Regions from separate parts of the Parazoarcus sp. PS-13 R2A genome, predicted to be linked through region 2. Evidence: predicted binding sites of a transcription regulator. Region 2 holds the regulator's gene; each other region holds the start of a gene.
What was found. Region 2 encodes HrcA, which represses chaperone genes, less so after heat shock. Its sites were predicted from a motif close to TNTTAGCACTCNNNGNCNNNGAGTGCTAANA; they were not measured.
Positions count from the first base shown of each region.

Region 1 (10,039 bases), on a different contig from region 2:
TTGCAGGTGAGAACCGTCGCCTGCTCGTGCGTCTCGGGGTCTCTGCGGTGGTGATGTTCGGCTTCGGCTTTCTGCTCGTGCCCTTCTACGAGCAGATCTGTGAGGCAACCGGGATCAACAATCTGCTGCAGCCGGACAAGGTGAGTGTGGAGAACACCCAGGTCGACCGTTCCCGCACGGTGCTCGTCCAGTTTGATGCCAATCTGCACGACCTGCCGTGGCGCTTCCAGCCCCAGCAGCGCTCGGTGACGGTGCATCCGGGCGAGATGGTGCATGTCGCATACGAGGTCGGCAACAAGCGCGACCGCCCGATTACCGGGCAGGCGGTGCCGAGCTACGGGCCGCAGGTGGCGGGGCAGTATTTCCGCAAGCTCGACTGCTTCTGCTTCACGCAGCAGACCCTGGCGCCGGGAGAGCAACGCACGATGCCGCTGGTGTTCGTGCTCGATCCAAAGCTGCCTGCGGACGTGACCACGATCACGCTGTCCTACACCTTCTTCGAGATTCAGGGGCGCAACGCAGCAAAAGCTTCGGTTGCGGACAAGTCATGAGCGGTCAGCAGCCGCGTGCCGGCTTCATCGGCACCGTGAAGGCGGTCCTGTGGTCCTTCGTGGGCATTCGCAAGCGCAAGGACTACCACGACGACGCGTCGTCGCTGGACCCGAAGGCGGTGATCGTCGCCGGCGTGCTGGGCGGCCTGATTTTCGTGCTCACCATCGTGGCGGTGGTGAATTGGGTGGTGAGCTAGTCATGGAGAAGCGGCAATGACCGAAGCACTGGAACGCTATTTCGTACCCGAGCCGTCGAAGTTTCCGATCATTGGCGCGATCGCGCTGCTCCTGTTCGGCAGCGGTGCCGCGATGTGGCTGAACAAGGTCGGCGCCGGCCCCTGGATCTTCTTTGGTGGCATCGCCATCCTGATCTACATGCTCTTCGGCTGGTTCGGCCAGGTGGTGCGCGAATCCGAGGGCGGGCTCTACGGCAAGAACGTGGACAAGTCCTTCCGCTGGTCGATGGGCTGGTTCATCTTTTCCGAGGTGATGTTCTTCGCCGCCTTCTTCGGCGCACTGTTCTACGTGCGGGTGCTTGCCCTGCCGTCTCTGTCCACCGGAGACAACGAGGCGCTGCTGTGGGAGGGCTTTACCGGCGCCTGGCCGAGCAGCGGGCCGCGTGCAGGAGATGCCTTCACGCCGATGGGCGCGTGGGGCATCCCCGCAATCAACACCCTGATCCTGCTGACTTCAGGGGCAACGCTGACGTGGGCGCACTATGGCCTGCTCAAGGGCGCGCGCGGGCAGCTCAAGCTCGGCCTGCTGGCGACCGTGGTGCTGGGGGCGATCTTCCTGTCGCTGCAGATCTACGAATATACCCACGCCTACTCCGAGCTCAATCTGCGTCTCGACAGCGGCATCTACGGTTCGACCTTCTACCTGCTCACCGGCTTCCACGGCCTGCATGTGACGGTGGGCGCGATCATGCTGACGGTGATGCTGTTTCGCGCGATCGCGGGGCATTTCAGTGCCGAGCATCATTTCGCGTTCGAGGCCGCGGCCTGGTACTGGCACTTCGTTGACGTGGTGTGGCTCTTCCTCTTCGTCGTCGTGTATTGGCTGTGACGGAGGCAGGGGCAAGGATGGCAGAGGATGCGTGATCAGAGCTTGCCGTCTATGAGGCCGGTGGCGAATCCGGCCATCAGCATCAGGAAAAGGGTAATCGACAGCCCGACCCGGGTGGCCAGTGCGCGCGCGGTGCGGGCGCTGCTGCCCTTTTCACGCAGCATGGAAGCCAGCGCGCTGCCAAGGCTGACGAGGATCAGGACGAGGAAGACGATTACGACGATACGCATGTCGGCACTCCGGATGCAGAAGGCTGATGGCGCATTTTTGCCCGAAACGTCGCGGCTGTCCCCTGTTTTCTGTGCAGGGGGCGTGCAATGAAGCGCCGGCTGCTGCGAATCCTGCCCCTGCTTGCCGGCGTGGCGCTGATGGTGCTCACCGTGCAACTGGGCAACTGGCAGCAGCGCCGTGCCGCAGAGAAGGAAGTGCTGCAGGCGCGCATCGATGTCCTCCTGCAGGCACCGGCGCGGCCGCTGCGCGCAGACACTGCGACGCTGGAGGAATGGCAGCCGGTGAAGCTTTCGGGCGTGTGGCTCAAGGACGCCACGCGGCTGATCGACAACCGCACGCACCAGGGCCAGGCCGGCTATCACGTGCTGACGCCCTTGCTGCTGAACGACGGCTCGGGGGCGGTCCTGGTGAACCGCGGCTGGGTGGCCGTGGGCGACCGCCGGCAGTTGCCCCAGGTGCCGACGCCGGCAGGCGAACAGCAGCTCGAAGGCGTGCTCAGGTTGCCCGAGCGCGCGCCGTTCATGCTTGCGGCCGACAGTGGCGGGGCGGCGGCGCCGGTATGGCAGCAGGTCGACCCGGGCCGCCATGCAGCGCTGGTCGCACCTGCTCTGCTGGCCGCGTGGGTGCTGCAGCAGCGCTCGCCGGCCGCCGACGGACTGGTGCGCGACTGGCCGCAGCCGGCTGCTGGCATCGATCGGCACCATGCCTATGCATTTCAGTGGTACGCCCTGGCCGGCCTCGCCGGCTGCCTGAGCGCCTGGTCCGCCTGGCGCCTGATTACACGGAGATCCGATGACGACCGCTCAACTCGACTCGCCCGTGGCTGAAACCCGCCCGCCGGTGACAGCCGCCGACCGGCGCAAGGGACGTCGCACCCTGCTGCTGCTGGCCTTCGTGTGCGTCCTGCCGGTGATCGCGTCCTACCTCATGTTCTATGTGTGGCCGCCTCAGGGACGGGTCAATCACGGCGACCTGCTGACACCCGCCGCGCTGCCGGCAACGGTGCTGCAAGGCGCGGGCGGACAGGCGCCCCTGCAGCGCAGCGAACTCGAGGGCAGATGGACCTTGCTCCTTGTTGCCCCCGCAGCATGCGACGAGGCCTGTGGGCGCGCGCTCTACGTGTCGCGTCAGGCGCGGGTGGCGCAGGCGAAGGAAATGGACCGGGTAGGGCGGGTCTGGCTGCTCGCCGATGCAGCTGAGCCCGATTCGGCCCTGCTCGCGACACACGAGGACCTGCGACTGGCGCGGGCCGACAGTGCCTGGCTGGCAGCGCTGCCTGCGGCTGCGCCGGGCTCGGTATGGATGGTCGATCCGCTGGGCAACGTGATGATGCATTTTGCCGATGAGGCGGATACGACAACTGCCGCGCGTGCAATGAACAAGGACCTGCAGCGTCTGCTGAAGTACTCCGCGCTGGGCAGGGGAGGGCGCGAATGAACGCATATCGCCGCCTCATCCTCGCGGCGCTGATGCTGACTGCGGTGGTCGTGGTGTTCGGCGCCTACGTGCGTCTTGCCGATGCCGGCCTCGGGTGTCCGGACTGGCCCGGCTGCTACGGCAAGATCACGCCTCACCATGCGGCGGAAGACATCCTGGGGGCACACGCCGCCGATCCCCACGGGCCGGTGAGTCTGCCCAAGGCATGGAAGGAGATGGTGCATCGCTATCTGGCGGCCAGTCTCGGCCTGATGATCATCGGCATTGCGGTGCTGGCGTGGCGACACCGCAGTCACAAGGGGGCCGCACCGTGGGTGGCGACGCTGCTGGTGGGGGTGGTGATCTTTCAGGGCCTGCTCGGGAAGTGGACGGTGACCCTGCTGCTCAAGCCCGCCATCGTCACCGGCCATCTGCTGGGTGGGCTGACGACGCTGGCTCTGCTTACGTGGCTTGCCGCACGGGTTGCCGGCGCGCGGCGCGAGGTCGTGCCGCCCCGGCTTCTGTGGGCTGCCCGGGCCGGTTTGCTGGTGCTGGCTGTGCAGGTTGCGCTGGGCGGCTGGACCAGCACCAATTATGCCGCGCTGGCATGCACCGATTTTCCGACCTGCCACGGCAGCCTGTGGCCCGTGGCCGACTATGCGAACGCCTTTCACGTAGTACGTGAACTGGGGATGACGGCCGATGGCGAGCTGCTCTCACTGTCCGCACTGACCGCCATTCACTGGTCGCACCGCCTGGGGGCGCTGGTTGCCGGCGGGGTGTTGCTGATGCTGGGCTGGGCGCTGGCGCGGCGGGTGCCTACTGCGGGTGCAGGCGTGGCGCTGATTGCTGCCGTGCTGATGCAGATCTGTCTCGGTGTCGCCAACGTCGCGCTTTCACTGCCCCTGCCGCTGGCGGCGATGCATAACGCCGGCGCGGCAGTGCTGGTGGGTTTGATGGTGTGGATCAACTTCCGTCTGCAGGTCCGCGGGATCGCGCGGCCGGCGCCGGCTGCGCTCGGGCGTCTGCTGCCGTTTTCGCCGCGTTCGCAGCGCAGGGCCTGAGACGGTGAAACCAAATAAAGGAGTGCGTTCATGAAAACCCTCATCCTGGGGCATGCACTCGGCAGTGGCCGGCTTCGTGCCTTCTACGTGCTGACCAAGCCACGCGTCAATGCGCTGATCGTCTTCTGTGCCGTGATCGGCATGTTTCTCGCCGTTCCGGACGGTTTGCCATCCGCCGCAACGGTGTTCGCCGCAACCATCGGGATTGCATGTGTTGCGGGCGCCGCGGCCGCGATGAACTGTCTGATCGAGCAGGGGATCGATGCGCGAATGGCACGCACGCGGGCGCGCCCACTGCCGCGTGGCGAGCTGGCACCGCGCGAGGTCGCCGGCTTTGCGGCGGTGCTCGGAGGCAGCGGGCTGTTCGTGCTGCATCAGGCGGTGAATCCGCTCACCATGTGGCTCACTCTCGCCACGTTTGTCGGCTACGCCGTGGTCTACACCGTGTTTCTGAAGCCCAGAACCCCGCAGAACATCGTGATCGGCGGGGCCTCGGGTGCGATGCCGCCGGTACTTGGCTGGGCCGCTGTCACCGGCGACGTGAGTGGCGACGCGCTCCTGCTCTTTCTGATCATCTTCGCGTGGACGCCGCCGCATTTCTGGGCGCTGGCGCTCTATCGCACGGCCGACTATGCGCGTGCCGGCCTGCCGATGCTGCCGGTCACCCACGGGTCGGAGTACACCCGGCTGTCGGTGCTGCTGTACACGCTGATCCTGTTCGGCGTCACCTTGCTGCCTTTTGCCACGCAGATGAGCGGGCTGATCTATCTGGCCTCGGCCGTTGCGCTCGGCGCCCGTTTCATCCATTACGCATGGCACCTGTATCGCGATTACAGTGACGCATTGGCACGCAGGACTTTCCGCTTCTCCATCCTGTATCTATCATTGCTCTTCGCCGCGTTGCTTGCGGACCACTATCTTCGCTTCTGACCCCTTCCTGATGCTTCGTTCCCTGATTGTGGCAGCCACCGTGCTGCTGGTCGGCGCATGCGCCGAGCCCCCGCCTTCGTTTCACGCTACCGACATTACCGGTGCCGATTACGGCAAGACACTTGCGCTCGACGACCACAACGGCACGCCTCGAACGCTGGCCGATTTCAGCGGCAAGGTGGTGACGATCTTCTTTGGCTACACGCAGTGTCCGGACGTGTGCCCGACCAATCTGTCGACCATGAGCGAGGTGATGCGCAAGCTTGGCCCGGAGGCGGACAAGGTGCAGGTGCTGTTTGTCACCGTCGACCCCGAACGCGACACGGCAGAGCTGCTGGCGCAGTATGTGCCGGTGTTCGACACGCGCTTCCTGGGGCTGGTGGGTGATCTCGATGCCACGGCGGCGGTGGCGAAGGATTTTCGCGTGTTCTATCGCAAGAGTGGCGATACCGAGGGCGGCAACTACACGGTCGACCATTCGGCCGGGACCTATGTCTTCGACCCGTCAGGCAAGTTGCGGCTGTATGTGAAGCACGGCGAGACTGCAGACAACATCAGCGAAGACATCCGCAAGCTGCTCGCCGGACGCTGAAACGCAAACGGCAGCGTTGCCGCTGCCGTTTGTCGGGGGTGTTGCCGAGAGACCTTGCTCAGACCGTTTCGGCGAGCAGTCCGCGCATCTTCTGCATGGCCTTGGCTTCGATCTGGCGGATTCGTTCGGCAGACACGCCGTATTCTGCCGCGAGTTCGTGCAGGGTCGCGCTGTCGCCTTCGGTCAGCCAGCGACGCTGGACGATGGCGCGGCTGCGATCATCGAGCGAATCCAGTGCATCGCGCAGGCCTTCGTCCTGGAGACGGGCACTTTCGGCCTGTTCAAGGGCTTCGGACGGCTCGGCGTGCGGGTCGGGCAGATAGGCAATCGGCGCGAAACGCTCGTCATCGTCGTCGTTGCTGCCATCGAGCGGTACTTCACGTCCGCCAAGACGGGTTTCCATTTCCACCACTTCTTCGGGCTTGACGCCAAGGTGGGTGGCGATCGTCTGCACCTCGCCCGGGTTCAGCGTGCTGGTGTCCTTCTTCAGGCTGCGCAGGTTGAAGAACAGCTTGCGCTGCGCCTTGGTGGTGGCGATCTTGACCAGACGCCAGTTCTTCACGATGTACTCGTGAATCTCGGCCTTGATCCAGTGAATCGCGAACGACACCAGACGCACGCCGCGTGCAGGGTCGAAGCGCTTGACGGCCTTCATCAGACCGATGTTGCCTTCCTGGATGAGGTCGGCATGCGGCAGGCCATAGCCCAGATAGCCGCGAGCGATGGAAACAACCACGCGCAGGTGTGACATGACGAGCTCACGGGCTGCTTCGACATCACCCTCGTCGCGCAACCGGGTCGCCAGGCTCACCTCTTCCTGCTCGGTGAGCATCGGAAGGCGATTCACCGACTGGATGTACTGGTCGATGCTGCCTGTGGCTGACGGTACGGGAAACGACAAAGCTTGTGACATTGATTCAGGTCCTCCTCAAGCTGCATGTTAGCACTCGATGCGTCTGAGTGCTAACGGGCGGAAGAGTTCCCCCAGGAGTCCCTTCATGGAGTGCTGGGGGCGTCAGTGGCCGTGGGGCTTCAGGTCCTGATGCTTGTGCGGGGTCTTGTGATTGGCATCGAACCATTCCTGAGCCAGTCGGTGAGCGCGTTCAGTGTCAGCGTCCGGCATCTGGAGGCCGGCTGCGGCCCGGAGGTAGTGGGCGTCTTCATGTCCGCCAGAGGCGGCCAGGTCCAGCCATTTGTAGGCTTCAGTCAGGTTCTTCGCAACGCCATCGCCTTCCAGGTACATCTGCCCCAGCCGGAACTGCGCGTTTCTGTCCCAGTTCTTCGCAGCGCGTTCAAACCACTTGAGCGCCTCGGCAGGGTTCCTCTGTTCGCCCATCCCGGCATACAGCAGAAATCCTGCGCCGTACTGAGACTCGACGCTTCCCTTGTCTGCTGCGCGAAGAAACCACGACTTGGCCTGAGCGAGATCGCGCGGGGTACCCTGACCTTCCATGTACATGCGTGCAACAGTGTGCTGAGCCTGCGGGAGCCCCTGTTCGGCGGCCTTGAGGAACCACTTGAAGGCTTTGCCCTTGGCGTCCTGCTGGCCTGCATGAAACAAGCCCAGATTGTATTGGGCCATGACGTAACCCTGATCCGCTGCCTTGGTCAGCCATGCGACCGCAGCCGACGGATCGTGTTTCATTCCCTGGCCATTGAGAAGCAGCATGCCGGCGCTGAACTGTGAGGGGGGGTGCCCCTTTGCCGCTGCAAGCTCAAAAGCCTTGAACGCGCGCTGGTGATCCATCTTCAACTCATTGCCCGAGCCGTTGAAATAAATCATGCCCAACGCGTATGAGGCCTCCGTGTGCCCATTGGCGCTCGCTTTTTCTAGCCATTTCACGCCATTCCTGATATCGGCCTTGCCTGCCCGTCCTGAAAGAAGCAATGCGCCCAGATTGAACTGAGCGTCGGCATTTCCGGCGGTCGCTGCGGTTTGCCACTCCTTCTGTGCTGTTGCGAAGTCGCCCTTGCTTGCGGCGTCCGACCCAGCCTTGAAGTCGGCGACCGCCGAGGTGCTCATTCCGCTCGCAAGCAGAAGGCAAAGCAGGAAATGGCTGAACTTTTTCATGGTGACACTCGAATTCAATGGTGGAAATGCTGCTGATTCAGGTTTGAGTGGATCAGGCTGGCGCGATAACTCGCTGGCGTTTCAGGTCCTGGCAATCGCCTGGGGGCGCTGAATATTCGGGCTGATTCAGTCAGGTGCGAAAGAATGCCTGATATCGACCGACTTTGCAGTACTCGCATACGGCGCGAAATAAACCGTGAAGCGGCATTTGATAGATCTGGGTTGATCTGTGATTCCTGGATCGATTCGGCACAAACTGCGCTCGTAAATAAGAATTCTGAAATATAAGTGCTTCTATATATTTGACGGTTTGTAGCGTTTTGGAGATTAAGCGCGGCAGATATCGGATAAGTGCCTGAATTGTCTTGACGCGTGCTTTATGTCTAAAGACAATGAAAACTCAGGGGTTTTGTAACAAACAATAACCGAGGTTCAATGTGATCCGATATTTTCAGATTCTTAGAGCGTGGTGGGGCGGAGCGCTGCTCTTCGTTGCGGCCATGCTGCTGCCCTTGACCGCGAGTGCAGGTCACCTGTTTACACAGGCAAGTTCAAACACCCCCGTCGCGCTGAACAGCGGGCAGGGTATCCAGATTACGCAGCTCACGTATGAGAGTAACTGCGGTGGCTCGTGTAATGGCGACGTCAGTGTCAATTTCAGTGGAGGCGCGACCGCGACCGCGTGGTCTGCCGGTGATGCAATCCAGCTTACCATCGGGTCATGGACTCAGACCTTCACGTACGACGGCATGGTTGCCGCCGGGGGATCGCAGGACGGTTCCTATTTCGAGATCAACAGTACCAGCCTGGCTGCTGCGGGCATTTCGCCGACCGGACAGGCGACGTGGACAGTTATCGCCACCGCCGGTCAGTTTACGTTCGAAGGTTATCGCATCTATACGGCAGGTGGCACGGCAGGGGACACCTACAACGGCACGGGCGCAGGTCCCATCAACCAGACGCAGGTAGTGAGTGCATCGCAACTGGGCGGGAGCGGCGGTTTCGTGCCGGTGGCCGAGCAGGGCGAGAAGGATGTCGCACGGGTGCTTGATGCCCTCAATGGAACATCGACAGGGCAGATGGGGGCCGTCATTGCGGCGATCTCGTCGATGACGCCCGATAGCCAGCGTCTGGCGATGAAGCTGATCTCTCCAGAAAGCAGTGTGGTGCTGGGCGGGGCAGCATTGAGCACTTCGTCGTCCGCGCTCGACACGGTTCAGGTGCGGCTTGATGCGCTACGCACCGGTGTCGGCGTTCAGTCCGGTTTCAGGACGGCGCACAATGCCCATGCGGGCGATCATCAGGAAGGCATGTCCTCCGGTGACGAAGCACTCAATCGCAGCTTCTGGCTGAAGGCGTTCGGCAGCAAGTCCAAGGTGGGTGCCAAGAGTGGCTTTGCCGGTTCGGAGAGCGATGTTTACGGCATGATGGCCGGGTTCGATACGCAGGTGAGCAACGGCTGGCTGCTGGGTGGCGCGTTCTCGTACGCCAAGACCGATGTCGACATGAACGATTTCCGCAGTGGTGATGCCGCGGACATTTCGTCCTATCAGCTGACGGGTTATTTTGGACGTTCGTTTGAACGCTGGTATATCGATGGTATGGTCGCGTATGCCTATCAGGATTACTCGACCAAGCGGAATACGCACCTGACCGGCGTTGCCAAGGGCGATTTCGACGGCCAGCTGTACGGTATGCGTGTGATCGCGGGCATGCCCTTTGCACTGAGCGACAAGCTTCGACTCACGCCGCTGCTCGGTTTCGAAACCTTTCGCGTAGAGCAGGGTGGCTATACCGAATCTGGCGCAGGCGTCCTTTCGCTGGCAGTGAAAAGCGATGATGTGAGTCGTTTGCGTTCGCTGCTGGGGGTCGAGCTGAGCTCCAGCATGAAGCTCGCGGACAGCAGTGTGCTGAGTCCGGCAGTCAAGCTGCTGTGGCGCCACGAGTTCGAGAACGACGGCGCGACGGCCAACAGCGCATTTGTTGGCGGTGGTGGCCAGTTCGAGACGACGGGCCAGAAGGCCATCCGCGACGTCTATGCATTGTCCGGTCGCGTGAACTGGGAAATGAGTGATCGTTTCGAGTTGGCGCTTGAGCTCGGTGCGGAAGCAGGCGAGAA
Region 1 is NZ_JBYEXN010000011.1:36,329-46,367, forward strand. Features, by position in the region: gene AC22G6_RS11760 (cytochrome c oxidase assembly protein) at 1-551, shown strand, start outside; gene AC22G6_RS11765 (DUF2970 domain-containing protein) at 548-748, shown strand; gene AC22G6_RS11770 (cytochrome c oxidase subunit 3) at 765-1,616, shown strand; gene AC22G6_RS11775 (twin transmembrane helix small protein) at 1,652-1,846, opposite strand; gene AC22G6_RS11780 (SURF1 family protein) at 1,934-2,674, shown strand; gene AC22G6_RS11785 (hypothetical protein) at 2,640-3,284, shown strand; gene AC22G6_RS11790 (COX15/CtaA family protein) at 3,281-4,327, shown strand; gene cyoE (heme o synthase) at 4,358-5,257, shown strand; gene AC22G6_RS11800 (SCO family protein) at 5,268-5,849, shown strand; gene rpoH (RNA polymerase sigma factor RpoH) at 5,908-6,762, opposite strand; gene AC22G6_RS11810 (tetratricopeptide repeat protein) at 6,865-7,920, opposite strand; gene AC22G6_RS11815 (autotransporter family protein) at 8,421-10,039, shown strand, end outside.
Region 1: rpoH (RNA polymerase sigma factor RpoH) is a predicted target of HrcA. The motif match lies at 6,788-6,818, and genes of this name have one in related genera.

Region 2 (10,039 bases):
GTTTTGCTCCCAGGTCGAGCGCATGCTGGCGCGCGGCGGCAAGTGACTCCGGCGTGTCCGTGGTGGTGTCGAGCCAGTTGCCAAGATGGCAGCGGGTGAGGTCGGTGAGTGCTGTAATCCAGTCGTGGCGCTCATTGAGGCAGGGGATGTAGTGGAAGGTGCTGCCGCCGTGCGTGAGAAAGGCCTCCTTGCACTCGATGGCGATTTCCTCGAGCGTTTCCAGACAGTCGGAAACGAAGCCGGGGCAGATGACGTCCACCCGCTTGACCCCCTCGCGCGCGAGCTTCTCGAGCGTCGGCTGCGTATAGGGCTTGAGCCACTCGGCCTTGCCGAATCGCGACTGGAAGGTGACCAGAATCCGCTCGGCCGGGAAGTCGAGAGATTCGGCCACAAGGCGAGCGGTCTTGTGGCATTCGCAGTGATACGGGTCGCCGAGATCGAGCGTGCGCCGGGGAACGCCGTGAAAACTCATCAGCAGCCGATCGGGCTCACCGTGCTTGACCCAGTTTTCGCGCACGCTCTGGGCGATGGCGGCGATGTAGCCCGGATCGTCCTGGAAGCTGCGCACATAGCGGATCTCGGGCAGGTTGCGCCAGTGCAGCATGCAGCGGGCGACCTCGTCCATCACACTGGCGGTGGTGCTGGCGGCAAACTGCGGATACAGCGGTACAACGAGAATGCGGGTGCAATTGCGCGCACGCAGATCCTGCAGCGCATCCGGAATTGACGGGGCGCCGTAGCGCATTGCCCACGCCACCTCGACGTCGCCTCCCGTGGCCGCGTTCAGGTAGCCGTCGAGCAGCTTGGCCTGGCGTTCGGTATGGACCTTGAGCGGCGATCCGGCGTCCATCCACACGCTTGCATATTTGGCCGCGGACTTGGCCGGGCGCGTGTTGAGGATGATGCCGTTGAGGATGATCCACCACAGCGCACGCGGGATCTCCACCACGCGGGGGTCGGACAGGAACTGCTTCAGGTAGGGACGCAGGGCTTGCGCGGTCGGCGCTTCGGGCGTGCCGAGATTGACCAGCAGCACGCCTGTGCGTGCGGGGGTGCCGTGTTTGTAGTCGGGCTCGGGCCAGTAGCGGGCCATGTTCTTCCTTCAGTCAGGTGAGGCAGCAGGCTTTCGCTGCAAAAATCCGCAACGAAGAGTCAGGAATTGGACGAGAGCGCGTTCGACAGCAGGCGGGCGGTGATGTCCACGATCGGAATCACCCTGTCGTAGGCCATGCGTGTCGGGCCGATCACGCCGACCGAGCCCACCAGTTGGCCGTCGACTTCGTAGGGGGCCGTGATCACGCTGCAGCCGTCGAGCTGGGCCAGGCCGGATTCGTCTCCGATGAAGATCTGCACGCCCTGCGCGCGATTGGACAGATCCAGCAGTTGCATGAGACCGGTGCGCTGCTCGAAAAGTTTGAACAGTTCGCGCAGACGCGACATGTTGGACGAAAGGTCTTCGACGTCGAGAAGATTGGTTTCGCCTGAGATGACGTAATTGAGCGCGGATTCCTCTGCGGCTTCGGAGCCGGCTTCGACGGTGGCCGTCATCAGCTCGCTCATGTCGCTGCGCAACTGCTGGAGCTCTTCGCGGATGCGCTTGCGAATGTCTTCAAACGCGAGGCCGGCAAAATGCTCGTTCAGGTAGCTCGCCGCAGCGCCGAGCTCTGATGAGTTGTAGCTGCGGCGGGTGATGAGGATGCGGTTCTGCACGTCGCCCGCGGTGGTGACGATGATCAGCAGGATGCGGTTTTCCGACAGTTTGATGAACTCGATCTGACGGATGCGCACCGCATCCTTGCGCGGTGTCACGACGACGCCAGCGAACTGGGTCAGGTTGGACAGCATGTGCGATGCAGAGCTGATCAGGCGCCCGGGCTGATCGGGCTGGAACTGTCCCTTCAGGGCCTGAACCCGATTGCTTTCCATAGGCTGCACCGTGAGCAGCGCGTCAACGAAGAAGCGGTAGCCGAGCGAGGTGGGGACTCTTCCTGCCGAGGTATGCGGGCTGGAGATGAACCCCATTTCCTCGAGGTCGCTCATCACGTTGCGCACCGTCGCGGGTGAGAGTTCAAGTCCGGAATAGCGTGAAAGCGCGCGCGAGCCGACGGGCTGGCCCTCGGCGATGTAGCGTTCGATCAGCGTTTTCAGCAGGATCTGGGAGCGGGTGTCGAGCGGTTTCATGGTTGGCCTGCAATATAGCCCGATTCTATGGAACTGCGTGCCTTGCTGCCAAGCGGCAATCGACCGCAAGGTCGCGCATGACGGAATCCGAATGTGGTTTAATCCGCAGCCATGACTATGCGCTTTACCAATGTTGCCCTGATCGGAAAGTACCAGAGCCCGGATGTGGCGGAGTCGGTGCTGCTGATCGCTCGCTATCTTCGCGAACGGGGTCTTGAAGTGTGGATCGAGCAGGGTACGGCGAGTTCCATCGGTCAGGCGGAAGGTTTTCCGGTCGCGGCCTATGAAGAGATTGCGGCGAAGTGTGATCTTGCCGTGGTCGTTGGCGGCGACGGCACCATGCTCACGACGGCTCGCCGGCTCGCCGAGCGTGCGGTGCCGCTTGTCGGCGTCAACCTCGGGCGGCTGGGCTTTCTGACCGATATCGCGCGCAAGGATGCCTTGCTGAGGCTGGGCGAAATCCTCGATGGCAGCTTCCGCGAGGAATCCCGCTTCATGCTCGATGCCGAGGTGCTGCGCGCGGGTCAGCGTGTGTTTCATACGCTGGCGCTCAACGACGTCGTTGTGAACAAGGGCGACCTCGGGCGCATGATCGAATTCGATCTGTCGATCGACGGCGAGTTTGTCTATACCCAGCGCTCCGACGGCATGATCATATCGACACCCACCGGTTCGACGGCCTATGCGCTGTCGGCCAACGGCCCCATCCTGCATCCGAGCGTGGGCGGCATCGCGCTTGTGCCCCTGTGTCCGCACGCCTTGACCGCGCGTCCGGTGACCCTGCCGGATTCGTGCTGCATTGAAATCGAGTTGCTGCCACCGCATGATGCGCGGGTGCATTTCGATGGCCAGGCGCGCTTCGATGCGCGTGCGGGCGACCGCGTGCGCCTGACCCGATCGCCACTTGCCGTGCGCCTGCTGCATCCGAAGAGCTACAGCTATTTTGCGATGCTGCGAGAGAAGCTGCACTGGAGTGCGGCGCCGCGGCACAACTGACCCGTCCGAATGATGAGCTGTCCTGCGCGGGACAGTTCGACCAACCTGAACGCGAGACCATGCTGCGCCGTCTGACTATTCGTGATTTCGTCATTGTCGATCGTCTCGAACTCGAGTTCGGCGCGGGCTTTGGTGCCCTGACCGGCGAGACCGGTGCCGGCAAATCCATCCTGCTCGATGCGCTCGGGCTTGCGCTCGGCAGTCGCGCCGACAGCGGCGTGGTGCGCGTGGGCCAGGCCAAGGCGGACATCGTCGCCGAGTTTGGCCTGCCGCCGGGAGGGGGGCTTGCGGACTGGCTTGACGAGCAGGAGCTGCCACCGGACGACGACACCGTGATTCTGCGCCGGGTGGTCGACGCGAATGGACGTGGCAAAGCCTGGATCAACGGCGTTCCGGTGACGCTGGCACAGCTGCGGGTCGCCGGGGACTCGCTCGCCGACATTCACGGGCAGCATGCCCATCATGCCCTGTTGCGCGCAGACGCCCAGCGGCAACTGCTGGACACGCATGCCGGTGCCGCGCCACTTGGCGCCGCTGTCGCCACCTGCTGGCGCGAATGGCAGCGCATCAGCGAACTGCGACGCAATGCAGAGCTCGATTCCGCCGCCTCCGCCCGCGAGCGCGAACTTCTCACCTGGCAGCTCAAGGAGCTGAAGGACCTTGCCTTCAACGCCGAAGAATGGGTCGAACTCAACGCCGAACATGGCCGGCTCGCCCACGCGGCAGGGCTGATGGAAGGTGCGGATGAAACCCTTGAAGCGCTGGGCGAGGGCGATTACGCGGTGTCCGTCGTGCTCGGGCGGCTCGATGCCAGGCTCGACGAGATGAGTGCCATCGACGCCTCGCTGAATGAAGTGCGCGACTTGCTCGCCTCTGCTGCGATTCAGGCGGACGAGGCGCTGCATGCGCTGCGCCGATACCGTGACCGGCTCGATCTCGACCCTCAGCGTCTGGGCGAGATCGAACGCAGGATCACCGCGGTGATGGATGTCGCACGCAAGTACCGCGTCGCGCCCGAAGCGCTCCCCGAACTGGAGGCGAACTGGTGTCAGCGCCTCACCGAGCTCGAGGCAAGCGCGGATCCTGCCCGTCTCGAAGCCGCCGAAACGGCGGCGCGTGCTGCCTACGATGAGGCTGCGAGCCGCCTGTCGGCCGCGCGTGCGCCTGCGGCAGTCAAGCTCTCGGCAGAAATCACCGAGGCGATGCAGTCCCTGGCGATGGAAGGAGGGCGGTTTGAAGTGTCGCTGGCGCCATGCGAGCCCACCCTTCACGGCGCCGAGGATGTCGAATTCCTGGTTGCTGCGAATCAGGGACAGAGCCTGCGCGGGCTGGCCAAGGTTGCTTCCGGGGGCGAGCTCTCGCGCATCGGGCTGGCGATTCAGGTCATGACCAGTCGTGACTCGGCGACACCGACCCTGATTTTCGACGAAGTCGATGTCGGGATCGGCGGGCGAGTGGCCGAGATCGTGGGCAAGCTGCTCCATCGTCTCGGACGCGACCGGCAGGTGCTGTGCGTCACGCATCTGCCGCAGGTTGCCGCTTGCGCCGACTGGCAGTGGCAGATCGCCAAGGCAGAGCGGGGCGGTGAGACATTGAGTGCGGTGACGGCGCTCGACGCCGGGCAGCGGGTCGAGGAGATTGCCCGCATGCTTGGCGGCGTGAGCATCACCGATACGACGCGAAGGCATGCAGCCGAGATGCTGGGACAGGTCTGACGGCACGCCCGGCTGCGATTAGAGCAAGACGTGCGGTCGATTCGTGGCAGAGGCTGGGCCGGTCAGTCGTTGCGGTTCGGGCAGTCCTTGCGCAGACAGTCGGCGTAAAGATAGAGCGCATGTTCCTTCACCGCGAAGCCGCGCTCTTCGGCAACGATGTTCTGGCGACGCTCGATTTCCGGGTCGAAGAATTCTTCGACCTTCCCGCACTGCAGGCAGACGAGATGGTCGTGGTGTCCGCCCTTGTTGAGCTCGAAGACGGCTTTGCCGGATTCGAAGTAGTGCCGTTCGAGCAGGCCAGCCTGCTCGAACTGCGTCAGTACGCGATAGACTGTTGCCAGCCCGATATCCATGCCTTCGTTCATCAGCAGTCGATAGACGTCTTCCGCGGTGAGATGACGCTGTTCCGTGGTCTGGAACAGGTCGAGGATCTTGAGGCGCGGGTAGGTGGCCTTGAGACCGATGTTTTTTAGGTTCTGCGAGTTCTCGGACATGGTCGCCTGTCGGTGTGGCTGAGGAGCAAGACAACGTTGTGTTGCGTCGCTATGTTATATTTTTTGACCTTTACTGAGAACCATGCGCAGTTCCGTGCGCGTTAAAGTGACCCTGTCCATGCGTTTATCGCTTATTTCGGCGCTTGCCGCCGCCAGCCTGCTTGCGGGCTGCTCGTTTGATTCCATCACCGACCGCATCACGCCTTATCGCATCGATATCCGCCAGGGCAACTACGTCGACCAGTCAATGGTCGCGCAGCTCAAGCGCGGCATGTCACGCGATCAGGTGCGTTTCGTACTCGGGTCTCCGCTCGTTACCGATGTCTTTCGCACCGACCGCTGGGACTACGTGTATCGCTTCCGTCCGGGCGTGGGCGAGGTCGAGCAGCGGGTGATCTCCGTATTCTTCGTCGATGACCGCCTTGATCACATCGACGGTGATGTGACCGGTGGTGACGCCACGGCAGCGGTGGATTCGCAGCAGGCTACCCGCACCCGGGTCGTCGAAGTGCCTGCGGCACCCAAGGACTGATTTTTTGAGCGCCCGTTGACGGGCCAGATGACTGACAGGATTTTGAAGATGACGCCTATCCGCGTTGCGATTGCCGGCGCGTCCGGCCGCATGGGCCGCATGTTGATCGAGGCTGCCCACAAGGACGAGGACATCGTGCTGGCAGCGGCATTCGATCGCCCCGGCACGCCTTTTATCGGAAGGGACGCAGGGGAGATGCTCGGCATCGTCAGTGGTGTTGCAATCGGTGACGATGCATCGGCTGCCATTGCCGCCGCAGACTGTGTGATTGATTTCACCCGGCCCGAGGGCACGCTCGAGCATCTCGAGATCGCACGCCGGCTCGGCACGGCAATGGTGATCGGCACGACCGGTTTCGATGCTGCCGGCAAGGCTGCAATCGCTGCCGCGGCACAGTCGGTGCCGGTTGTTTTTGCGCCCAACATGGCGGTGGGGGTGAACGCCGTCTTCCGCCTGCTCGAGGTTGCGGCGAAGATCCTCAACGAGGGCTATGACGTCGAGGTCATCGAGGCTCACCACCGCTTCAAGGTCGATGCGCCCTCGGGTACCGCCTTGCGCATGGGCGAGGTCGTGGCGAAAGCGCTTGACCGTGATCTCGAGGACTGCGCCATTTACGGTCGCGAAGGCGTGACCGGTGAGCGCAAGGCCGAAACCATCGGTTTTTCCACGATTCGCGGTGGCGACGTCGTTGGCGACCATACCGTGCTGTTTGCCGGTATCGGAGAGCGTATCGAGATCACGCACAAGTCGGGCAGTCGCATGCCGTATGCGCTCGGCTCGATGCGCGCCGCGCGCTTCCTCGCGGGCCGCAGCAATGGTCTGTTTGACATGCAGGATGTGCTCGGCCTGCGCTGAGCCGGCTCCATGAGCGAGGGCCCGGCGATGTCTGGCGAGGCTGTCACTGTCGAGCAGCTGCGCGCGGAGCTCGACCGGGCCAATGATCGCCTGGAACTGGTCAGGCTCGGTGCGCACACCGGGCTGTGGGATTGGGATACGTCGACCAAGTGCCTTGTCGTCGATTCTCGCTGGCGCAGCTGGCTTGGGTACGAGGAGGGCACCGAGGAGGCGCCTTTCGACAACTGGCTGCCACTCGTCCACGAAGAAGACCGGGAGCGGATGAACGAGTGTCTGCTCGCTCATCTGCGCGGGGAACTTACCCTGTTCGAGGTTCAGTTCAGGATTCGGGCGGCGGACGGACAGTCGCGCTGGCTCAGTGCGCGCGGGCAGGTGCGCGACCGCATGCCGGATGGGCGCTGGCAGCGGGTGATCGGGATCTACACCGATGTGACGCGCGAGCGCACGCGGGAAATGGAGTTGCTGCAGGCCAAGGAGCAGGCCGAGGCGGCCAGTCGTGCGAAAGGCGATTTTCTCGCCAACATGAGTCACGAGATTCGTACGCCGATGAACGGCATTCTCGGCATGACAGAGCTGCTGCTCGATTCGGCGCTGGCTCCTGAGCAACGCGAATACCTGCTCACGGTCAAGTCGTCGGCGGAGGCGCTGCTGACGATCATCAACGACATCCTCGATTTCTCCCGCATCGAAGCCGGTCGGATGACGCTCGAGAGCATCGACTTCTCGATCGCGGCGGTGATTTCCGAGACGATCCGCGTTCTGGCGTTGCGCTCGCACCAGAAAGGGGTCGAGTTGTACTCGGTGATCGATCCGGACGTGCCTGCCGTGCTGCGGGGCGACCCGGTGCGTTTGCGACAGGTGCTGACCAACCTGATCGGCAATGCCATCAAGTTTACCGACCAGGGCGAGGTGGAGGTTCGCGTCGCGCTGGGGGTGAGGGAAGGCAGCAAGGCCAGTCTTGCGTTCTCCGTGCGCGACACCGGCATCGGGATTGCGCCCGACAAGCAGGAAACCGTGTTCGGTGCGTTTTCACAGGCCGACAGCTCAACGACGCGCAAGTACGGGGGGACCGGCCTCGGGCTGGCGATCTGCCGCCATCTGGTGGACCTCATGGACGGGTCGATTCAGGTCAGCAGCGAACCCGGCGTCGGCAGCTGTTTCTCGTTCAATGTGCGCCTCGATGTGGTGGCCGATGCGAAGCCGCCAGTGCTGGGCCCCTTGCGTGGCGGTCGTATCCTTGTGGCCGCAGTCAATGAGGGGTTCGGACGGTCGATCTGCGCCATGCTCAAGGCCTGTGGCCTGGCGTCGCGTTGTGTCCAGTCGGGTGAGGCCGCACTCGAGGCGCTCGCCGCTGCGCACGAGCGCAACGATCCGTTTGCATTCGTCCTGATGGATGCGGCCATGCCCGATCCGGGTGGGTTTGATCTCGCCCGTCGCTACCACGAGGCGGCGCCGTGGCTGGACCGGATCGTGATGATGCTGTCCAGTCATTCCCAGCGCAACGACCTTGCCCGCTGCCATCAGCTTGGGCTCAAATCCCGCATATCGAAGCCTTTTTCCCGTGATGATCTTATCGAGGCGCTGCAGGTGGCGCATTGTGGGGATCAGGCCGGCGACGAGGTGATCGGTGCCTTCGATCCCGAGAAGTCGCTAACCGAGATCCTGTGCGAGATGGACGCGCCGCAGCGCAAGCTGGAGATCCTGCTGGTCGAGGACAATCCGGTGAACCAGACGGTGGCGACCCGCATGCTGGAGAAGATCGGGCACCGGGTGACGGTCGCAAACAATGGCGAAGAGGCTGTTGAAGCCTTCGATGGCGGACGGTTCGACCTGATCCTGATGGATCTGCAGATGCCGGTGATGGGTGGACTGGAGGCAACTCAGGCCATCCGTGCGCGCGAGGCGCGGCGAAGCTGGGCGATTCAGGGCGACTGGCGCCCCATTCCCATTGTCGCGATGACGGCGCATGCCATGGCCGGCGACCGCGAGCGCTGTCTCGAAGCGGGCATGGACGATTACGTGAGCAAGCCGATCAGGCCGGCCGACCTTGTTGCTGCAATCGGACGGATGTGCGAGCCGGTGTCCGATGCCGGCGTCGACGGTGACAAGAGTCTGCTCGAGGCCGAGGGCGGCGATGGAAGTGGTGTTGCAGACCTCGGCGAGGCGCGCGCCCTGTTCGACGGCGACGAAGAAATCGTGCAGCAGCTTCTCGTCGTGTTCTTTCGCGATCTTGGCAGCACCCTGTCGGAGTTGCGCGGCGCCGGCGCCAGGGGCGATCTCGTGCGCCTCGGCGAACTGGCGCATTCGATCAAGGGCTCGGTTGGCCTGTTCGGTGCGCAGCGTGCAACCGAGGCATCGAAGGCGGTCGAATCGGCTGCACGCAATGCCGACCCCGCCGCTTCGGGGGCGCTGCTCGAGACCTTGCTGCGCGAGATGAATGCGCTTGCTACTGCGTTGCGACCGTCGCTTCAGCGCTAACGGCGCGAAGTGGCCTGACATTTTTTTGCATGACGATCGCCTTGCTGGCGCTGTTCGGGAGAGGTGACAGACGGGCCGATGGCCGGAGTGCGTTGCTTCAACGCTCGAAAAACGTTAGAATTCCGCCGATTTGATGGCGGGATTGGCCAATAGGCTCGTCCCGTTTTTTCGCATATGGAGTGGCCCGAATCGGGCTCGCTCCGGTCTTTTCGGCTGAATCCAGGAGTTTTTCGTGACTGCTTTCCCGCCCGCCCTTCTTGCGCTTGCCGACGGAACGGTTTTCTACGGCAAGGGTATCGGTGCGGTTGGCAGTACGGTCGGCGAGGTGGTGTTCAATACCTCGATGTCGGGTTATCAGGAAATTCTGACTGATCCGAGTTACTGCCGCCAGATCGTGACGCTGACCTACCCTCACATTGGCAATACCGGTGTCAACCTCGAGGACGTCGAGTCTGGTCGAGTGCATGCTGCCGGCCTTGTGATCCGTGATCTTCCCATTCTTCCCTCCAACTTCCGCATGAGTCAGCGTCTCGACGCCTATCTTGCCGATAGCAACGTGGTTGCGATTGCCGGGCTCGATACCCGCAAGCTGACGCGCGTGCTTCGCGAGAAGGGTGCGCAGGCGGGGTGCATCGTCACCGCCGCCCCCGGCGAGACCCTGAACCCGGAAGCGGCCATCGCTCAGGCGAACGGATTTCCCGGCCTTGCCGGCATGGATCTGGCAAAGGTCGTCAGTGCCGCGGAAACGATCGAGTGGACCGAAGGCGAGTGGGCGCTGGGCAGCGGCT
Region 2 is NZ_JBYEXN010000021.1:7,260-17,298, forward strand. Features, by position in the region: gene hemH (ferrochelatase) at 1-1,093, opposite strand, end outside; gene hrcA (heat-inducible transcriptional repressor HrcA) at 1,153-2,181, opposite strand; gene AC22G6_RS17235 (NAD kinase) at 2,293-3,177, shown strand; gene recN (DNA repair protein RecN) at 3,237-4,892, shown strand; gene fur (ferric iron uptake transcriptional regulator) at 4,955-5,386, opposite strand; gene AC22G6_RS17250 (outer membrane protein assembly factor BamE) at 5,505-5,918, shown strand; gene dapB (4-hydroxy-tetrahydrodipicolinate reductase) at 5,967-6,773, shown strand; gene AC22G6_RS17260 (response regulator) at 6,783-9,251, shown strand; gene carA (glutamine-hydrolyzing carbamoyl-phosphate synthase small subunit) at 9,484-10,039, shown strand, end outside.

Region 3 (10,039 bases), on a different contig from region 2:
GCCCTTGGCAAGCGCGCGCGGGAAGAGATCCTGCCCCACCTCACGCACCATCGCTTCGACATCGACCGGCTCGACCGCGTAGAGCTTCTCGAAGCTGGCCTCGGCGCGGGCAAGCGAAAGCAGCTGGTTGATCAGGTGCCCGGCGCGCTCGGTGCTATCGGCAATCTGCGTCAGCGAATTGCGCAGTTGCTCGGGATCGCTCTCAAGCAGTGCCAGCTCGGTCTGCATGCGCAAACCGGTCAGTGGCGTGCGCATCTGGTGCGCGGCATCGGCAATGAAGCGTTGTTGCGCCTGCAGGTTCTCTTCAAGACGCGCCATCATGTCGTTGAAGGCGATGATCAGCGGCCGCACCTCCTCCGGGACGCTGGCGGGCACGATCGGCGACAGGTCGGTCGGACGCCGTCGCCGGATCAGGCTTTGCAGGCGGTTGAGCGGCGCAATCCCGCGCGTCAGCCCCACCCACACCAGCACCACGGCCAGCGGAATGATCGCGAACTGCGGCAGCAGCACCCCGGTCACCACCCGCGAGGCGAGGTCAGAGCGCTTGTTGCGGGTTTCGGCAACCTGCACCAGCACCAGCGGACTGGCAGGCTCCGGCCAGGCACGCAGGAACTGATACGCGACCCTCACCTCCTCGCCATGGATGACCTCGTCGCGGTAACGCACCTCCTCACCCAGCACCGACGCAGGCGGCGCCACCCAGGGGATCTCGCGGTCACCGGTGATGGTCTCGCCCCCCTGGTCGGCGACCTGGTAATAGACGGTGTCGTCCTGATCGGCCCTGAACAGGGCTCGCGGTGGCGCCGGAAAATGCACCACCACCTTGCCGTCCTCCACCTTGACCAGCCGCGCTAACGCGCGCGCACTGTCGGCCAGCGCACGGTCGTAGGGCTGATTGGCGATGTTGTCCGCAACGTTGTGGGTGACGATGATGGAAATCGGCCACAGGAACAGCAAGGGCGCGAGCAACCAGTCGAAGATTTCGCCGAACAGTGAGTTGGGCTGTCCGGAAGCGCGCTGCCCGCTCGGCTTCCGGTCAGCCTTTCGCAGCCGGGACAGCATCCGGATTTTCCAGGCAATAGCCCAGACCGCGAACGGTCACGATACGGACGCCACTATCCTCGAGCTTCTTTCGGAGTCGATGCACATAGACCTCGATTGCGTTGCTCGACACTTCCTCACCCCAGCCGCACAGGTGGTCCACCAGCTGGTCCTTGCTCACCAGCCGCCCGACCCGCAGGATGAAGACCTCCAGCAATCCGACCTCACGCGCGGAGAGTTCGACCATCTGGCCATTGATCTTGACCACATGGTCGGCCTGATCGTACGTCAGGTTGCCCACCTCGATGCAGCGCGGCTGGCCGGTACCGCGCCGGGTATGGGCACGCACACGGGCTTCGAGTTCGGGCAAGGCGAAGGGCTTGGTCATGTAGTCGTCCGCGCCCGCATCCAGGCCGCGCACACGATCCTCGACACCGTCCTGCGCGGTGAGGATCAGGACCGGTATTGCAGACTTGCGCCCCCGCAATCGTTTGAGCACCTCGATTCCTGGCAGCTTCGGGAGTCCAAGGTCGAGAATCAGCAGGTCGTAGGGCTGCGAAGCGAGCGCTGCATCCGCGTCTGCACCATTGGCGACATGGTCGATTGCATACCCGCCACGCTTGAGTGCCCTGCCGATTCCATCGGCGATGACTGGGTCATCTTCCGCTAGAAGAATGCGCATAGGATTCCGGATGTAAGTTGAATGTAAGCGGAACCCATTAAATTCAGCCCCGCTGTTCTCCTTTTACTCGGTCTTCGGGAACGCACGCGTTCAGCAGCGCACGCGTTCCGGGGAGCGTCGCGCTCATGGCGCCGATGCTCCCTGCCGTCTTTTCCTTTCTCCGCGATTATCCCACGCCTGAGTCATTGCGCGTAGCGCTTTGCTCCATGCGCGATTGCGCGCGCCCTTGCCCCGTGCCATTACGAGCTGGGGGCAGGACTCGACAGGCAAAAAAAAGCCCCGCCGAAGCGGGGCTCTTGAGCCGGACCGTAAGGTCAGCGGGCAATTACATGCCCATGCCGCCCATACCGCCCATACCACCCATGCCGCCCATGTCGGGCATGCCGCCACCAGCCTTGTCGTCGGCCAGTTCAGCAACCATGCAGTCGGTGGTGAGCATCAGGCCAGCAACCGAAGCTGCGTTCTGCAGCGCGGTGCGGGTCACCTTGGTGGGATCCAGCACGCCCATCTCGACCATGTCGCCGTACTCGCCGGTCGCAGCGTTGTAGCCGAAGTTGCCTTCACCTTCGGTCACGCGGTTCACCACCACCGAGGGCTCGTCACCCGCGTTGGCGACGATTTCGCGCAGCGGCTGCTCCATGGCGCGCAGCACGATCTTGATGCCTGCGTCCTGGTCATGGTTGTCACCCTTGAGGCCGGTGAGGTTGGCGCGAGCACGCAGCAGGGCAACGCCGCCGCCGGGAACGATACCTTCTTCAACAGCAGCACGGGTGGCGTGCAGTGCGTCTTCGACGCGCGCCTTCTTTTCCTTCATTTCGACTTCGGTCGCAGCGCCAACCTTGATCAGCGCAACACCGCCGGCCAGCTTGGCCACGCGCTCTTGCAGCTTCTCACGATCGTAGTCGGAGGTTGCTTCTTCGATCTGAACACGGATCTGCTTGACCCGTGCTTCGATGCGCTCACCGTCGCCGGCACCGTCGATGACGATGGTGTTTTCCTTGCCGACTTCGATCCGCTTGGCCTGGCCCAGCTCTTCCAGCGTGCACTTTTCGAGGGTCAGACCCACTTCTTCTGCGATCACCTGGCCGCCGGTCAGGACAGCGATGTCCTCCAGCATGGCCTTGCGACGGTCGCCAAAGCCCGGTGCCTTGACGGCGCAGGTCTTGAGGATGCCACGGATGTTGTTCACCACCAGGGTCGCCAGCGCTTCGCCATCGACATCTTCAGCGATGATCAGCAGCGGACGGCCAGCCTTGGCAACTTGCTCGAGTACCGGCAGCAGGTCACGGATGTTGGAGATCTTCTTGTCGAACAGCAGAACGAACGGGTTGTCGAGGATGGCAACCTGCTTGTCCGGGTTGTTGATGAAGTAGGGCGACAGGTAGCCGCGGTCGAACTGCATGCCTTCGACGACGTCGAGTTCGTTGGCGAGGCTCTTGCCGTCTTCAACGGTGATCACGCCTTCCTTGCCAACCTTGTCCATGGCGCGGGCGATGATCTCGCCGATGTCCGCGTCGGAGTTGGCGGAGATCGAACCGACCTGGGCGATTTCCTTGTTGGTCGAGCAGGGCTTCGACAGCTTCTTCAGCTCGTCGATGGTGGCGATGACCGCCTTGTCGATACCGCGCTTGAGGTCCATCGGGTTCATGCCGGCAGCAACGAACTTCATGCCTTCACGAACGATCGACTGAGCCAGCACGGTTGCCGTGGTGGTGCCGTCACCGGCGATGTCGGAGGTCTTGGAAGCAACTTCCTTGACCATCTGTGCGCCCATGTTTTCGAACTTGTCCTTCAGTTCGATTTCCTTGGCGACCGAAACACCGTCCTTGGTCACGGTCGGGGCGCCGAAGGAGCGCTCGAGCACGACGTTGCGACCCTTGGGGCCGAGGGTGACCTTGACCGCGTTGGCCAGGGTGTTGATACCAGCAACCATGCGCTCGCGCGCGGAATCACCGAACTTGACTTCTTTAGCAGCCATTCTTTAGAACTCCTGAATTATTTCGAATCGAGAATCGTGGGATTGCGGGAGGCTCAGCCTTCAACCACGCCCATGATGTCTTCTTCGCGCATGACGAGCAGCTCGTCGCCTTCGACCTTCACGGACTGGCCGGCGTACTTGCCGAACAGCACCTTGTCGCCCACCTTGACGGCCATCGGACGCACGTTGCCGTCGTCCAGGATCTTGCCGTTGCCGACAGCCAGCACTTCGCCCTGATCGGGCTTTTCACCGGCGGAATCGGGGATCACGATACCGCTGGCGGTCTTGCGTTCGGCTTCCAGACGCTTGACGATCACGCGATCGTGCAGGGGACGAATCTTCATCGAGTTCACTCCTTAGTACTGTTTAAACTGTGGCGGGACCATCCCGCCGGAAAATTCGCAGTGGTCACGGCTTGCGCCGGACTGTTAGCACTCACTGCCAACGAGTGCTAATAATAGGGGCGGGGTTTCGCTATTTCAAGAGCGGAGACGGAAGAAAATTTGCTGCGCCGCAGCGAACAGTTCAGAACGCGACCGCTACGCCAAAGTGCAGGCGCAGCCGGGCGTCGTCGTGGCCCCATGCGAGATCGATCGCCAGCGGACCTGCCGGACTGCGCCAGCGCGCACCCAGACCGTAGCCGGTGCGCAGTCGGAACTCACTGCGAGAGTCCGCGGCATCGCCGGCATCGACGAATGCCGCCACGCCCCAGTCGCGACGAAACCAATGCACGTACTCGCCACTGAGCGTTCCCAGATAGCGACCACCCACGGTTGCATCGCCTTCGGTCACGCCCAGGCTCTGATAGCCATAGCCCCGCACCGATTGCGAGCCGCCGGCGCGGAACAGGAAATCCTGCGGAATACCGTCGCGGGAAGGCGCCAGCGTGGCACCCAGCTCTCCGCGCAGGGTCACCATGTCGGCCTCGCCGATCGGAAAATAGTGCTGATAGCGGCCATAGAGGCGCACGAAGTCCTGCTCCGCAAGCGCGATACTCGAACCGCCGCCAATCTGCACCTCAAGGACGTGCCCGTGCCGCGGATCGAGAACGTTATCCACCGCCCGCTGCACCCAGGTCCAGTTTGCCGTCAGCGTTGTCAGGCTGGACGAATCAGCACCATCGGGATGCAGAGACTCATGCTGCAGCCGCAGGGCGATCTGGGTTTCGATATCCCCCCTAACGGTGGTCCGGCCGATACCGATCGCCTGACTTTCCGTCTTCAGCCCTTCAAGATCGCTGTTGTCGATCAACGCGCCGATGCTGTCGCGATGGCCGTCGGACGCAGGCGGAAAGAACAGATCGGCAAACACGGACTGGCGCAGTTGCTCAAGACGGACGCCCGATGACAGCTCCCATCCGCGCGAAAGAATATTGACGTCGCGATACGCAGCCTCGACCCGATAGCCGGTATTGCTCGATACACCGGCACCAAGACTCAGGCGCCGCGACTGGGCTTCAGCGACCTGCACACGCACGGGCACGGCAGCGGCCAGTGCCGGGTCACGCTCAATATCGACCACCACCGAGGCAAACTGGGGCGCGCCCTGCAATGCCTCCTGCAAGGCAAGCAGCGCGTCATGATCGTAGATGTCGCCTGCCTCGACCGTGCTGTAGCGCGTAACAAGGTCGGCCGGCAGGCGGCTCAGGCCAGTGACTGCGAGCTCGCCGAGCCTGAAGGTCGGGCCACTGTCGATCACGACCGACAACCCCACTTCGGTGCCGGCTTCATTGACTTCAGCGCGGGTACTCAACGTGCGCGCAGCAGCGTAACGGCGGCGACTCACCGCATCGAGCAACTGCTGCTTGGCACCATCCCATTCGGCCTGACGAAAGGGCTTGCCCACCGGCAAGGCCCAATTTTCGCGCAGGCTGTCACGCAAGGCTGCTGCCTCGGTATCACTCGCGCTCGCCAGTTCGCCTTCGAAGCCGATATCGACGGCGGTAATGGCGGCACGCACGCCAGGCTCCACGACCAGCGTCCATTTATCACCGCTACGCCGATCGAGCCTGACTTCGGGATTGAAGTAGCCTTCCGTGGAGAGCAGGTCGACGACTTCCCGCCGCGCACGACGCACCAGCGCGGTCTGATCGGGCCCGACCTCGGGCACCGTCAGCTCGGCCGACTTGAGTACGCGCACGTGTTGCCGCAGCAGTGTGCTGACGGCCTCCGGCGCCTCGAGCGCCACGCTGACGCGATCCTGTGCCCTGGCACCGCTCCCCCACAAGAGGAAACATCCCAGGGCCAGGAGGCTCAGCGCACGAAAAAGTGAATCAAGCTTCAAGATGATATGCAGTCACGCGTTCGACCTCGCTCTTCGAGCCGAGCACGACAGGCACACGCTGGTGCAGCTTGCTGGGCTTGATGTCGAGGATGCGCTCGCGCCCGGTAGTCGCTGCGCCACCGGCCTGTTCAATCAGCATGGCCATCGGATTGGCTTCGTACATGAGCCGCAGCTTGCCGCCCTGGGCACGGCATTTTTCGTCGAGCGGATACATGAAGATGCCGCCTCGGGTCAGCACACGGTGCACGTCAGCCACCATCGATGCCACCCAGCGCATGTTGAAATCAACACCACGAGGGCCGGCCTTGCCGTCCTGCAGCTCGGCGATATAACGCTGAACCGGCGCCTCCCAGTGGCGGGCGTTGGACGCATTGATGGCGTATTCGCGGGTTTCCTCGGGCACCGTCATGTAAGGGGTGGTGTAGACGAAGCTGCCCATCTCGCGATCGAGCGTGAAGGCGTGAACGCCCTTGCCCACCGTCAGCACCAGTTGGGTGGAGGGGCCGTAGATCGCATAGCCGGCGGCCACCTGCTCGCTGCCCGGCTGCATGAAGCTTTCCTCGGTCGGATCGCCCTCGCCCTCGGGGTTGCGCAGCACCGAAAAGATCGTGCCCACCGTGACGTTGATGTCGATGTTTGACGAACCGTCGAGCGGGTCGAACATCAGCAGATAGCCGCCCTTGGGGAAATCGAACGGGATCTGATGCACGGTTTCGACCTCTTCGGACGCCATCGCCGCAAGGTGGCCACCCCATTCGTTGGCCTGAAGCAGGATCTCGTTGGCAATCACGTCGAGCTTCTTCTGCGCCTCGCCCTGCACGTTGTCCGTGCCGGCCTCACCCAGCACGCCGGCGAGCGCCCCTTTGGACACGTTGACACCGATTGCCTTGCAGGCGCGAGCCACGACCTCGAGCAAGAGCCGCAGATCGGCCGATACGCGTCCGGCGCGCTGCTGCTCGATCAGGAATTGGGTAAGGGTGACGCGACGCATGTGCAAAACTCCCGGAGACGGATGATTGAAGATGTCAGACCCGATTATCCCGTTTCCGCGACGTCTGCGCACCACGAGATGCACACTGGCGGTTATCATTTACGGCTTGGCGGTTCGCTGCCCTGCCCCGGACACGTACCGGGCAGTCTTTCTGGAGCACATAAGCCAAGTTATGCATGTGATGGTTCTCGGCGCCGGCATCACCGGCGTCACCACGGCCTGGTACCTGAAGCAGGCGGGGTTCGAGGTCAGCGTGATAGACCGCCAGCCGCAGGCCGGACAGGAAACGAGCTTTGCCAATGGCGGTCAGATCTCGGTCAGTCATCCCGAGCCTTGGGCCAACCCTGCGGCACCTTTCCTGGCGCTGCGCTGGCTCGGCCGGGATGACGCTCCGCTGCGCTTCAGCCCTCAGGCAAGCCTTGACCAGTGGCGTTGGGCACTGTCCTTTCTGCATGAGTGTCTGCCGTGGCGCACGCAGCGCAACACCGAGGCGATTGCAGCGCTTGCCATCCACAGTCAGCGCGAGCTGCATCGGGTACGCGCAGCCGCCGGCATCGGGAACGACTACGATGCGCGCGAGCAGGGCATTCTTCACCTGTTTTTCAGCGTCAGGGATTTCGCACATGCACCGGCACGCGCCGAGCATCTGATGCGACTCGGCATTGACGTCCGGGTGTGCTCAGCCGCCGAATGCCTTGCAATCGAGCCCGCGCTCGCCGCCCTTGCGCCGACACTCGCGGGCGGTCTGCATGCACCCGGCGACGAGAACGGCGACGCGATGCGTTTTACCAGCGCGCTGGCGAAGGTGCTCGCACGCGACGGTGTGCAGTTCCACTATCAGACGACAATCGAGCGTCTGACCCACACTGGCGGCCTGATCGACGGTGTCGAGGTACGTGACAGCGAAGGGCGGGCTGGCACCCTCACCGCCAACGCCTATGTGGTGTGCATGGGCAGCTTCAGCCCGCTCATCGTGCACTCGCTTGGCGAGCGCCTGCCGATCTATCCGGTGAAGGGCTATTCGATCACGGCGCCGGTTGCAGATCCCGCGCGGGCTCCGCAGGTCAGCCTGACCGATGAATCCCGCCGCATCGTCTGCTCCCGGCTCGGCGACCGGCTGCGTATCGCCGGCACCGCCGAACTCAACGGCTTTGATCTCACGATCGATCCCGCACGCGGACGTGCGATTCTGGACTGGGCCCGCACACGTCTGCCCGGCGCCATTGACCCGGCTCAGGCGAAACTGTGGACCGGGCTGCGCCCCGCCACCCCGAGCAACCTGCCCATCATCGGCAAGGGGCGCGGCGTCAACCTCTGGTACAACACCGGCCACGGCACGCTGGGCTGGACCCTGGCCTGCGGCTCGGCCGAGATTCTCGCTGGCCTGATGCACGGTCGCGCACCAACCGTGCCCTTCCCCGTCCGGCGCCCCTGACACAGCGGGCGCATCGCGGGGGGTGGCTTACACCTTCTCCGCGTCCGCCCGGGGAGGTGCAGACGTGCAGGCACAACTGCCTGCCGGTGCACTCCCGCTGCAGTCACCCTCAGGCGGCGAGATCACACCGGTCTCGACATCGAAGCCGATACTGTCCAGATGGAAGACCAGCGCGGCATCCATGCCATTGACGTGATTGTCGAACCAGGCAGGCAACTCCTCCATCAGCCGCTTTCCCAGAAACGCATCACCACGCTCGAGACGATTGCGTACGTCACGCATCACGACCAGGACACGGTCGTGCTCGGCCCGATGGCAGCCGGGAAAATTCACCTGCTCCATCCAGCGATTTTCCTGATCGAAATGTGCTTCGGTGTGGGCGATGAAGTCATCGAGGCGTGCCAGAAAGTGCTCGGGCGCGGCCTCGACAACGGCGTTGTAGTGGCTCACGAACTCCTCGTGGGTCTGGTCCATCTTTCCGAGACCGAGCTGAAGCTGCTCGTTCCATTGCATCAGTGCCATCCTTGCATTCTCCTGAACATCGGCCCGCACGGGCCTTGCTGTGCCGCTTTATAACGCAGAATCGTCACCGGTCCGATGCTGTCGGTCAACCACATACTGTAAAAACCCTTCCGCTCCAGGACTCTGCAATGAAGCGGTCATCGGGAAACGCTAGATTGGGCTGACGACAACCGGCGCAGACCATGAACATCCTGATGATTTCAGATGTGTTCTTTCCCCGCATCAATGGGGTCAGCACATCGATAGAGACGTTCCGCAACTCTCTCAAGGCACGCGGCATCCGCTCCACGCTCATTGCCCCTGCCTACCCTCAGCACAGCACCAGCAGCGCAGGCGACATCATCCGGATCCCCTCGCGCTTCATCCCGCTAGACCCCGAGGATCGCATGATGCAGCGTGCTGCGATCCGCGACCAGATCGCAGCCTTGCAGGGACAGCGCTTCGATCTGGTGCACATCCACACGCCCTTCGTTGCGCACTACGCCGGACTCGAACTGGCGAAGGCGCTCGACCTTCCCTGCGTCGCCACGTATCACACGTTTTTTGAGGAATACCTCTTTCACTACGTACCCTTCGTGCCCCGCGCATGGCTGCGCGGCGCGGCACGACGCTTCTCGCGCCAGCAGTGCAACGAACTCGACGCCGTCATCGTGCCCTCGCGGGCGATGGCCGATACGCTTGCGGCCTATGGCGTGAGCACGCCGGTGCACATCCTCCCCACCGGAATTCCGGAACACCAGTTTCATGGTGGCGACGGCTGTCACTTTCGTCAGCGCTACGACATCCCCAAGAGTCGGCGCCTGCTGCTCTTTGTCGGCCGGGTCGCACACGAGAAGAACATCGGCTTTCTCATCGACATGGTCGGTGAGCTGCGCAGGACCGAGCCCGCGGCAATGCTGCTCATTACCGGAGAAGGTCCTGCGCTGAGCAGCCTGCGCACCAAGGTCGAACGTGCGGGCCTCGGCGAGCACATCCGTTTCCTCGGCTACCTCGACCGTCACAACGAACTGCACGACTGCTATCGGGCCGCAGATCTCTTTGTATTTGCGTCGCGCACCGAAACACAGGGGCTTGTGCTGCTGGAAGCGATGGCACTGGGCACGCCGG
Region 3 is NZ_JBYEXN010000006.1:130,429-140,467, reverse strand. Features, by position in the region: gene AC22G6_RS08125 (sensor histidine kinase N-terminal domain-containing protein) at 1-1,062, opposite strand, end outside; gene AC22G6_RS08120 (response regulator transcription factor) at 1,037-1,723, opposite strand; gene groL (chaperonin GroEL) at 2,049-3,701, opposite strand; gene groES (co-chaperone GroES) at 3,755-4,045, opposite strand; gene AC22G6_RS08105 (autotransporter assembly complex protein TamA) at 4,227-5,888, opposite strand; gene AC22G6_RS08100 (class 1 fructose-bisphosphatase) at 5,974-6,975, opposite strand; gene AC22G6_RS08095 (D-amino acid dehydrogenase) at 7,148-8,410, shown strand; gene AC22G6_RS08090 (bacteriohemerythrin) at 8,438-8,932, opposite strand; gene AC22G6_RS08085 (glycosyltransferase) at 9,115-10,039, shown strand, end outside.
Region 3: groES (co-chaperone GroES) is a predicted target of HrcA. The motif match lies at 4,128-4,158, and genes of this name have one in related genera.